DNA from 3 places in the Nocardioides exalbidus genome. Region 1 is predicted to be linked to each of the others. Evidence: riboswitches for the same ligand, from Rfam matches in the RefSeq annotation. Region 1 holds a riboswitch; each other region holds the start of a gene.
What was found. Region 1 has a riboswitch for cobalamin ahead of BLV76_RS16155 (hypothetical protein). Riboswitches for the same ligand answer to the same signal wherever they lie in the genome.
Positions count from the first base shown of each region.

Region 1 (3,264 bases):
TGCGCGCACGGACTCGAACGACACGTAGGCGGCCAGTGCGAAGAACGACAGGGCCATCAGCCGCAGGGCTTGCCGCTCCCGCGTCTCCGGGAGGTGGTGGCGGAACTGCCACAGGATGACCAGCCCACTGGACACCTCGACCACCGAGTCCAGCCCGAATCCGACGAGGGCGACCGATCCGGCGGCGAGACCCGCGGTCACGGCGATGGCCGCCTCGACGACGTTGTAGGCCACTGATGCGCCGGCGAGGAGCTGTGCGCGACGCCCGAGACGCCGGCGGTCGGCGACGCTCAGGAGGGCGACGTCCGTGGTCATCGCCGGCGCGCCTCGACGCCGTAGGTCCCGCACAGCGTCACCGCGTCGCCGGTGAGCGCGAGCATGCGCTCCGCGCACGCCAGGATGTCCATGGTCGCCTCCGGGTGGGTGAGGGAGTAGAGCGAGGCTCGCCCCTCCGGTCGCACCTGGGCGATGCCGCAGTCGACGAGGCATCCGAGGTGCTGCGAGACCGTCGACTGGGCAAGGCCCAGGTGTCGGACGAGGTCGACCACCCGGTGCTCTCCCAGCGCGAGGTGCTGGACGATGGCGAGCCGCGAGCGGTCGCTGAAGCCGTTGAACAGGCACGCGGCCGCCGTCAGCGCCGCAGTCTCGGCGATCGGTCGAGTATCGGCATCCACCTGTGTCATCGGCATGTGCCGATGTTGTCACCTCGAGAGCCGCTGCGTCCAGACCGGGTCGTAGTCGGGGTGCGCCCCGTAGCCGAAGAGCAGGAGCCGGAGCTCGCGCCGCGGCGGGAGCAGGCCGGATCGCAGGGTCACCAGGACCTCGTCGATGACCGCGACCTGGGCGGCGAGCCCGGGTCGCAGCAGGTCGCCCTCGCGCGACGACTCGCGCTCCCAGAGCAGCGCGAGGTCCTCGGTGAGCCGGTCGACCAGGAAGACGGCGAGCGAGGTCAGGTCCGTGTCGAGGTGCCGCACGATCACACCTTCGTCGCGGTGGACGACGGCCGGAACGGCGAGCGCCGCAGGCTCTCGGGCAGGTCGGCGACGCCCGGTCCGCCGGCGTGCACCCAGTCGGCGATGGCCGACGCCTCGTGGCGTCCGTTGAGCAGGCCGAGCCAGACCGGCCGCGCGCCGTCGCGGCGGGCGCCCGGGGAGGGGCTGACCACGACGACGTCGGAGCGCTCGCACGGCCCGAGGCAGTCCGTGACGCGGACGGTCGCGGCGTCGCCGAGGAGCGTGCGCAGGGTGTCGAGCCGGGCGGCGTGGTCGACCAGCGGTCGCTTCTTCGTCGTGCCGCAGCAGCAGCCGCGGCAGACGGTGACGGTGGGTCGGTCTGCTCGTGCGAGGGGTCGGTCCATCGGTCCTGCGCTCCATCTCTCGTGGAATCGTCATGTGCGGAAATGGACGCAGGCGGTCTCCTGACTCCTGGGTCGAGCGCTGTTCCCGGCCTTCCCGGACCGTGCGGTCCAGTGGCGTGTTCGGGCGCAGCTCCCCAGTCACAGTGGCGAGGACCGTGTCGGGCTTGCACCGACTTCCCGGTCTGCGTCTGGCGGCGAGTCTAGGGCAGCGTCAGTCCCCGGAAGGACGTGGCGCGACGCCGGACCTGGTCCGCGCGTCGACGACCTCGTCGAGGTAGCGCACCACGACGGCCAGTACCGCCGTGACGGGCACGGCGAGGAAGGCGCCCGAGATCCCGAACAGGGTGCCGCCGAGGGTGACGGCCAGCAGCACGACGGCGGCGTGCAGGTTCATCGACTTGGACTGCAGGATCGGGGACAGCACGTTGCCCTCCACCTGCTGCACGGCGACGATGAGCGCGAGCGCCAGCAGGGCGCCGGTGGGGCCGTTGGACACCAGCGCGATGAGGACGGCGATCGACCCGGCGACGAAGGCGCCGACGATCGGCACGAAGCCGGCGAAGAAGGTGAGGACAGCCAGCGGGATCGCCAGCGGGACGCCGATCAGCAGGAGCCCGCCGCCGATGAGGACGGCGTCGATGAGCGACACCAGGGCCTGGGTCCGGATGAACCCGCCCAGGGTCGCCCACGCGCGGTCGCCGACCTCGGCGAGGTGCCGCCCGGCGGTGGGGCCGGCGAGGCGGCGTACCCACGGCAGGAACCGGGAGCCGTCCTTGACGAAGAGGAAGGTCAGGATCAGCACCAGCACCAGGTTGACCAGGCCGTTGGTGATCGCGGAGACCCCGACCAGCACGCCCGAGGCGATGGTGCCGGCGGACCCGGTCAGCTTCTCCTGCAGGCCCTGGAGCCCGGCGTCGATCTGCTCCTTGGAGACGAAGTCGGAGCTCTGCACCCAGTCCTGCACGTGCTGGAGCCCCTCGCTGGCGCTGTCGACGATGTCGCCGCCCTGCGAGGCCACCGACGGCGCGATCGTGTAGCCGACCCCGACGACCACGAGGATGGCGCCGAGGACGGTGACCCCGGCGGCGAGCGCGTTGGGGAACCTGAGGCGTCGGCGCAGGAACGAGGCGACCGGCGCCAGGACGGTGCAGAGGATCAGGGCCATCAGCACCGGGAAGATGATCACCCAGGCGTACTTGATGACGAGTCCGACCAGCACCAGCCCGAGGGCGATGCCGACGAAGCGCAGGCTCCACCGCGCCGTCCACGACAGGCCGTGGCCGATGGTCTCCTCGCGCGACGGCGGCGCCGGGACGGGCGCAGGCGTGGGGGCGGGTTCGGGAGTACGTCGTCGAGCCATGACGACACCTTGTCAGTCTTCGCCGCGGTCGCTACCACCCGCGTGGGTCGTGGACCCCGAGACAGCGGTCACACGCAGGTGGCTCAGGTGCCGCAGAAGGTCTGGTAGCCCGCGAACGACTCCGGCGCGGGGTCGGCGTACGCCTCCAGCCCGGGGCGTGGGACGTACGGCTCACGGACCGCGTCGAGCAGCCGGTCGAACGGACCGAGGTCACCACCGGTGGCGGCGGCGAGGGCCTCCTCGACGAGGTGGTTGCGGGGGACGTAGACCGGGTTGACGCGGTCCATCGCGTCGGCGTCGGGGGCGAGCGCGAGCCAGCGCGCGGCCCAGGCGTCGTACGCCGCCAGGTCGAGCACGAGCCCGCGCGCGGCCTCGACGTCGCCGCGGGCGGCGCGACCGAGCGCGCGGAAGAAGCCCGTGTGGTCGACGTGGTTGTCGCGCATCAGCTCGACGAGGTCGCCGGCCAGGCCGGCGACGACGTCGTCCGCGAGGCCGTCCGGCAGGCCGAGCTTCTCGCGCATGCCGCGCGACCACGCGGCGGAGTAGA
Region 1 is NZ_FNRT01000002.1:3,277,836-3,281,099, forward strand. Features, by position in the region: gene BLV76_RS16140 (cation diffusion facilitator family transporter) at 1-315, opposite strand, end outside; gene BLV76_RS16145 (ArsR/SmtB family transcription factor) at 312-689, opposite strand; gene BLV76_RS16150 (hypothetical protein) at 702-974, opposite strand; gene BLV76_RS16155 (hypothetical protein) at 977-1,357, opposite strand; cobalamin riboswitch at 1,411-1,537, opposite strand; gene BLV76_RS16160 (AI-2E family transporter) at 1,569-2,717, opposite strand; gene BLV76_RS16165 (protein adenylyltransferase SelO) at 2,801-3,264, opposite strand, start outside.

Region 2 (3,264 bases), 2.3 Mb from region 1:
GCCACTCGAGCGAGCCGTGCTTGCCGAGGTGCACGACGGCGTCGGCCCCGAAACCCCCCTCGGAAACAGCACTGCCCAGCCACCGGTAGGCGCCCATGTAGTGGTGGGTCGGCGCCAGGTCGGGGTCGTGGTAGATCGCGATCGGGTTCTCGCCGAAGCCGCGCGGCGGCTGGATGATGAGCACCACGTTGCCCGCCTGGACGGTCGCGAGCACGAGCTCGCCGGCGTCGTTGGTGAAGAGCGACCCGGTGCCCTCGCCCCAGGCCCCGACCATGTCGGCCTTGAGGTCCTCGGGCAGGTCGGCGGTCCAGTCGGCGTACTGCTGCGGCGTGATCCGCACGTGCGCGTCGGTCAGCTGCGCGTGGGTCAGCCACTCCTCGTCCTGCCCGCCCGCCTCGATGAGCGAGTGGATCAGCGCGTCGCCCTTCTCGGTGTCGGTGGCGTCGCGGCCGAGGATGTCGGTGACGGCGTTGTCGGTGCCGAGGTCGTAGCCCTCGGCGCGCAGCCGCTCGAGCATCCGGATCGCGGAGACCGGGGTGTCGAGGCCGACGGCGTTGCCGATGCGCGCGTGCTTGGTGGGGTACGCCGACAGCACGAGCGCGAGCCGCTTCTCGGCGTTCGGGATGGAGCGCAGGCGGGCCTGCTTGACCGCGATGCCGGCCACCCGCGCGCAGCGCTCGGGGTCGGCGACGTAGTGCGGGAGCCCGTCGGAGTCGACCTCCTTGAAGGAGAACGGCGCGGTGATGATCCGGCCGTCGAACTCGGGGATCGCGATCTGGGTGGCCGAGTCGAGCGGGCTGACGCCGTCGTCCGACTCCTCCCACTCCGCGCGGCTGCTCGTGAGGCAGAGGCCCTGGATGATCGGGATGTCGAGCGCCGACATCCGCGCCACGTCCCACGACTCGTCGTCGCCGCCCGCGCTGGCCCCCGCCGGCGTGCGGCCACCGGCGGCGAGCACGGTGACGATCAGCGCGTCGAGCGTGCCGAAGGCGTCGTACAGCTCATCGGGCGCGGAGCGCAGCGACCCGGCGAAGATCGGGACGCCGACCGCGTGGCCGGTCGCGTCGACCGCGTCGGCGAGCGCGTGGGCGAAGGCGGTGTTGCCGCTCGCCTCGTGGGCGCGGTAGTAGAGCACCCCGACGCGTGCCTTGCCCTCCGCAGCCGTCTCCGCCTGCGGACGGGCGGCGTAGCCCCACTGCGGCAGCACCGCCGGCGGCTCGAAGCCCTCGCCGGTGAGCAGGACGGTGTCGGAGAGGAAGGCGTGGAGCTGGGTGAGGTTCTCCGGGCCGCCCTCGGCGAGGTAGCGGTGGGCCTCGGCCGCGACGCCCATCGGCACCGACGAGAGCTCCATCAGCTCGGCGCTCGGTGCCTGCTCGCCACCGAGGACGACGACGGGCATGCCGGTCGCGGCGACGCGGGTGAAGCCGGAGCAGAGGTCCTGCGGCGAGCCGAGCAGCCGGCCGATGACGAGGTCGCAGCCCTCGATCACCTCGGCCATCGACTGGTGGCCGGGCCGCGCCGGGTTGGCGAGGACGTAGTCGGCGCCGGACGCCCGCGCGCTCAGCAGGTCGGTGTCGGACGTGGACAGGAGTGCGATGCGCACGATTTCCTCCAGGGGGTTCTCGCCCCTCGTTGTCGGATCCCGCGTGGCTCAGTGTCTGGCTCGGCCCACCGGTTGGCGGGCCTGACAGTGGCGGAACCGCCCCGGACTCGCACCGGGTTCCTGGTCCCACGCAGGTGGCTGCCGCGAGCCTACTGCCACACTCGGCCCATGACCGAGCGCACCCGAGGCGACCTCTGCCCGGGCGTCTTCCGTCCGTGGCCGGCGGACGACGGCGCGCTCGTCCGGCTGCGACTCCCCGGCGGCCATCTCTCCCGCTCGACGCTGCTGTCGCTGGTCGCCGTCGCTGAGGAGCACGGCGACGGGCAGGTCCACCTGACCAAGCGGGCCAACCTCCAGCTGCGGGCGCTCCCCTCCTCCGGTCCCGACCTGCTCCCCGAGGTCGTCGAGGCGATCCGGGGCACCGGGCTGCTGCCGCATCCCGCCCACGAGCTGGTGCGGAACGTGATGGCGTCGCCGCTCACCGGCCTGGTCGGCGGCCGCGCCGACCTGCGCCCGGTCGTGGCCGAGCTCGACGCGCGCATCTGCGCGACGCCGTCCCTCGCGTCCCTGCCCGGTCGCTTCCTCTTCGTCCTCGACGACGGCCGCGGCGACCTCGCCGCGCGGTCGACCGACCTCGGCCTGGTCGCCCTCTCCCCGTCCGAGGTCCAGCTGCGGATCGGGTCGTCGGCGTGGGGCCCGGTCGTCCCTGTCTCCGAGGCGGCCGCCCGGCTCAACGGCCTGGCCCGCGCCTTCCAGCAGGTCCGCGGCCGCGGCGACGACGCCGCCTGGCACGTCGACGAGCTCCCGGTCGCGCTTCCCTCCCAGGACCCCGACCCCCGCGCCCTCGTCTCCTCCGCACCCCCGCCCCCCGGCGAGGTCGTGCAAGGAGTCGTGCACGTCCCCATCGACGGTGGCGTGCTCGACCGAAAACTTTCGCTCACGCTCCCGGAGGAGCTGGTCGTGACCCCGTGGAAGTCCCTGATCGGACTCACGCCACGCAGATGACCCCGCGGTTCCCCTCCTGGTCGGCGATCACCGTCAACCCGGGGGCCTGCGAGTCGTCCACGATGGTGCCGCCGGCAGCGAGGGCGGCGGCCACCCGACCGTCGCGCGCCTCCGCGGCGACGTACACCTCGACGTGGAACCGCTGGCCGGGCGCCGCGTCCTCGTCGAGGTCGTCGAACCACAGGTTCGGCACGCGCACCGAGGCGTCGCGCACCTCGTCGCCCGGAGTCCGTCGTCCCTGCGAGGCGAGGTCGCCGGTGAGCAGGGCGGCCCAGACCGGCGCGACGTCCCCCGACGCGTCGACGTCGAGCCCGAGCTCGAGCTCGGCGACGGCGGCGGGATCCGCGGTGAGCCCGAGGTCGGAGGCGATCGCCTCGATGCGGCGGGCGAGGTCGAGGTCCTGCTGCGTCGGCCACTCGACGACGTACTCCGTGCCGTCGTCGTCGCGGTAGATCGCATCGGCGGTGACCAGCTCCAGGTCGACGTGGCCGTTCCCGAGCACGGCGCGCGGGTGGTGCCCGACCGACTCACCGGCCTCGGAGATCGCGGAGACGAGGCGTACGGCTTCCGCGAAGGACCCGACGAGGTAGCGGGCGTGCAGCCCCTGGGCCAGCTTGCGCCAGTCGGTCAGCCCGGCCTGGGCGATCTGCTCACTC
Region 2 is NZ_FNRT01000002.1:983,587-986,850, forward strand. Features, by position in the region: gene cobN (cobaltochelatase subunit CobN) at 1-1,603, opposite strand, end outside; cobalamin riboswitch at 1,632-1,778, opposite strand; gene BLV76_RS05120 (hypothetical protein) at 1,772-2,608, shown strand; gene BLV76_RS05125 (4a-hydroxytetrahydrobiopterin dehydratase) at 2,592-3,264, opposite strand, start outside.
Region 2: it holds a riboswitch for cobalamin, as region 1 does, so the genes downstream of both, cobN (cobaltochelatase subunit CobN) here and BLV76_RS16155 (hypothetical protein) in region 1, are expected to answer to the same signal.

Region 3 (3,264 bases), 2.3 Mb from region 1:
AGGCGTCGAGCAGCAGGCTGAGGATCGCGGTCTTCACCTGCTCCATCCGCTTCTTCGCAGCCATGCTGCCGCTCGCGTCGACGCAGAAGAGGACGAGGTTGGCCTCGCGTCCCTCCCGTCGAGCGGTCCTCAGATCACCGTCCTGGAAGAGGATCCGGCCGCCCTGGCGCCCTCGTGCCTGCTGGTGAGGAGCCGCTGCCCGGATCGTCTCGATCAGGTGCAGCCCGCCGTTGCCGGTCGGGTCGGCGCCGATCCGCCGTCCGTTGCTCGTCAGCGCGCGGCTCCGCTTGCCCGACTCCCCGGCGCCGGTCCCGTGCACCTCGAACCGCTTCACCTTGTAGGGGTCCGCCGCCCCGATGACCGACGTCTGACCCGCGCCACTCGGCCGTGAGTCTCCCGGAGACTCAACGTCGGTCGGCTCGTCGGACGTCATGGAATCGCTCGGTTCGGACCGGGGATTCTCATGACGTCCGCTGTCGTCGGTGTCGCTCTCGTCCGGCTGGTCGGGCGTCATCGACTCCGGTTGCTCGGACGATCCGTCGTCATGACCTTCCGGGTCGGGCTCCGGCGGAAGCGGCGGCTCCGGGTCCGGCTCCTCGTCCCCGAGGATCTGGTCGAGCAGCTCCTCGTCGAGCCCGGGAGCGTCGAACGGATTCCGCCGCCGCCGGTGAGGCAGCGCCAGCAGCGCCGCCTGCCGGATGTCGGCCCGGGTGACGTGGGTCCGCCCGTTCCAGGCGGCGTGCGCGATCGCGGTCCGGGTCGTGACGATGTCCGCGCGCATCCCGTCGACCTTGAAGGCGGCGCACACCTCGGCCACCTTGGTCAGCACCGCGTCGGTCAGCTCGACCTCGGGGAGCAGCTTGCGGGCGGCGGCGATCCGGTCGGTCAGCGCGCGCTCGGCGTCGGCGTACGACTCGACGAAGGCATCGGGGTCGGCGTCGAAGGCGAGCCGACGTCGTACGACCTCGGCGCGCAGCTGCGGGTCGCGCGGTGCGGCGATCTCGACGGTGAGGCCGAAGCGGTCGAGGAGCTGGGGGCGGAGCTCGCCCTCCTCGGGGTTCATGGTGCCGACGAGCACGAAGCGGGCGGCGTGGGCGACCGAGACGCCGTCGCGCTCGACGGTGGAGCGGCCCATCGCGGCGGCGTCGAGCAGCAGGTCGACGAGGTGGTCGTGGAGGAGGTTGACCTCGTCGACGTAGAGGATGCCGCGGTGCGCGCGGGCGAGGAGGCCGGGCTCGTACTCGGCGACGCCGTCGGCCAGCACCTTCGAGAGGTGGAGCGAGCCGAGCACGCGGTCCTCGGTGGCGCCGACGGGCAGCTCGACGAGGCGTACGGGCCGGGTCTCGGTCTCAGCGTCGCTTCCCCAGGCCCCGTCGGGCGACGTCTCGCCGGGAGCGGAGGAGAAGCGGTCGCCGGCGACCACCTCGATGGGCGGCAGCACGGTGGCGAGGGCGCGGACGGTCGTGGACTTGGCCGTGCCCTTCTCGCCGCGCACGAGCACGCCGCCGACCTCGGGGGAGATCGTGGTGAGGAGGAGGGCGAGCGTCATGTCGTCGCTGCCGACGACTGCGCAGAGGGGGTACTGCTGTGGCATGGGGGCTCCCGCTCTCGTTGCCAGGTTGGAACTGGTCAGCGGGAGGCCGGTCTTCGGACTTCCCGGATCGCCCTGTTGGACGTCTCGAGTCACCGCAGCGGGCCCTGTGCCGGACTTTCACCGGCTTCCCAGATTCTCCCCAAGCTTCGGGGCACCTCTCGCCTTGTCCGCGTCACGATAGCGTCTGCGGCCATGTCGTCCACTGCAGTGCCGTTCAGTGATGGGCCCAGCGAGATCGTGGTCGTCGGGATCGGCGCCGACGGCTGGTCCTCGCTCTCTCCGTCCTCGCAGGCGCTGGTGCTCGAGGCGTCGGTGCTCTGGGGCGGGTCGCGTCACCTCTCCCTGGTGCCCACTGTTGACGGTCAGGTGCGGGTGCCGTGGCCCTCTCCGCTGGCGGCCTCCCTGCCTGCGCTGCTCGCTGAGTACGCCGGGCGCCCGGTCGTCGCGCTCGCCTCCGGGGACCCGCTGGTGTCGGGCATCGCAACCACGCTCTTGGAGCACGGCGCCCCGGTGCGGGTGGTGCCTGCTGTCTCGTCGGTCGCGTTGGCGCGGGCGCGGATGGGGTGGTCCTCCGAGTCCTGCGAGGTCGTCTCGCTTGTCGGTCGTCCCTTGGAACGTCTGGTGCTAGCCCTGGCACCGGGTCGTCGGATCCTGGTGCTGTCGTCGGACGCCTCGACGCCGGCTGCGCTGGCTTCGCTGCTGACCACGTCGGGCTGGGGTGCGTCTTCTTTCACGGTGCTCGGGGACCTCGGCTCGCTGTCCGAAAGTTTTCAGTCAGGCGTCGCCTCCTCCTGGTCCGCGCAGTCACCGGCGCTGAACGTCATCGCCATCGAGGTCTCCGGCAACGGTCTGGCCTCCTGGGCCCCCGGCCTTCCCGACTCGGCCTTCGAGAACGACGGCCAGCTCACCAAGCGTGACCTCCGCGCCTCGGCCCTCGCCCGCCTCATGCCCGCCCCCGGCCAGCTCCTCTGGGACGTCGGCGCGGGTGCCGGCTCGGTCGGCATCGAGTGGATGCGCACCCACCCGTCTTGTCGGACCATTGCCATCGAGTCCGACCCCGAGCGCGCGGCGCGCATCGGACGCAACGCTCACGCTTTGGGCGTCCCCGACCTCCAGGTCGTCGAAGGCCGCGCCCCCTCAGCCCTCACCGGGCTCGAAGCGCCGGACGCCATCTTCATCGGAGGCGGCGCCACCCGCGAAGGCGTACTCGACGCCTGCCTCGCCGCCCTCAAACCCGGCGGCCGCCTCGTCGTCCACGGCGTGACCCTCGAGACCGAGGTGTTGTTGGCGAAGGCGTACGCCGACCATGGCGGGGAGCTCATCCGGATCGGCGTCGAGAACGCAGCACCAGTCGGCACCTTCACGGGCTGGACACCCGCTCGCGGAGTCACTCAGTGGGCCCTGCGGCAGGCACTTGCCTGAAGCACGACACGTGCTGCACTCCGCCTCTGTGACGCGTCCGGAGCGCTGCCGAGCAACCATGGGCGATCGGCTCAACGCCGCAGTGTCAGCACGACGCTCACGGCGGCGTAGTAGACCACGTACAGCAGCGACAAGGCGGTGACGACGACGCTCGGATCGGGGAACTGCACCAGCATCACGGCGTAGGTCACCAGCCACGACCCCGCCAGGACGAGGTTGAGGCCGCGGGCGGTGGCTGTGCGGGAGGG
Region 3 is NZ_FNRT01000002.1:998,853-1,002,116, reverse strand. Features, by position in the region: gene BLV76_RS05185 (magnesium chelatase subunit D family protein) at 1-1,594, opposite strand, end outside; cobalamin riboswitch at 1,622-1,768, opposite strand; gene cbiE (precorrin-6y C5,15-methyltransferase (decarboxylating) subunit CbiE) at 1,787-3,016, shown strand; gene BLV76_RS05175 (CDP-alcohol phosphatidyltransferase family protein) at 3,088-3,264, opposite strand, start outside.
Region 3: it holds a riboswitch for cobalamin, as region 1 does, so the genes downstream of both, BLV76_RS05185 (magnesium chelatase subunit D family protein) here and BLV76_RS16155 (hypothetical protein) in region 1, are expected to answer to the same signal.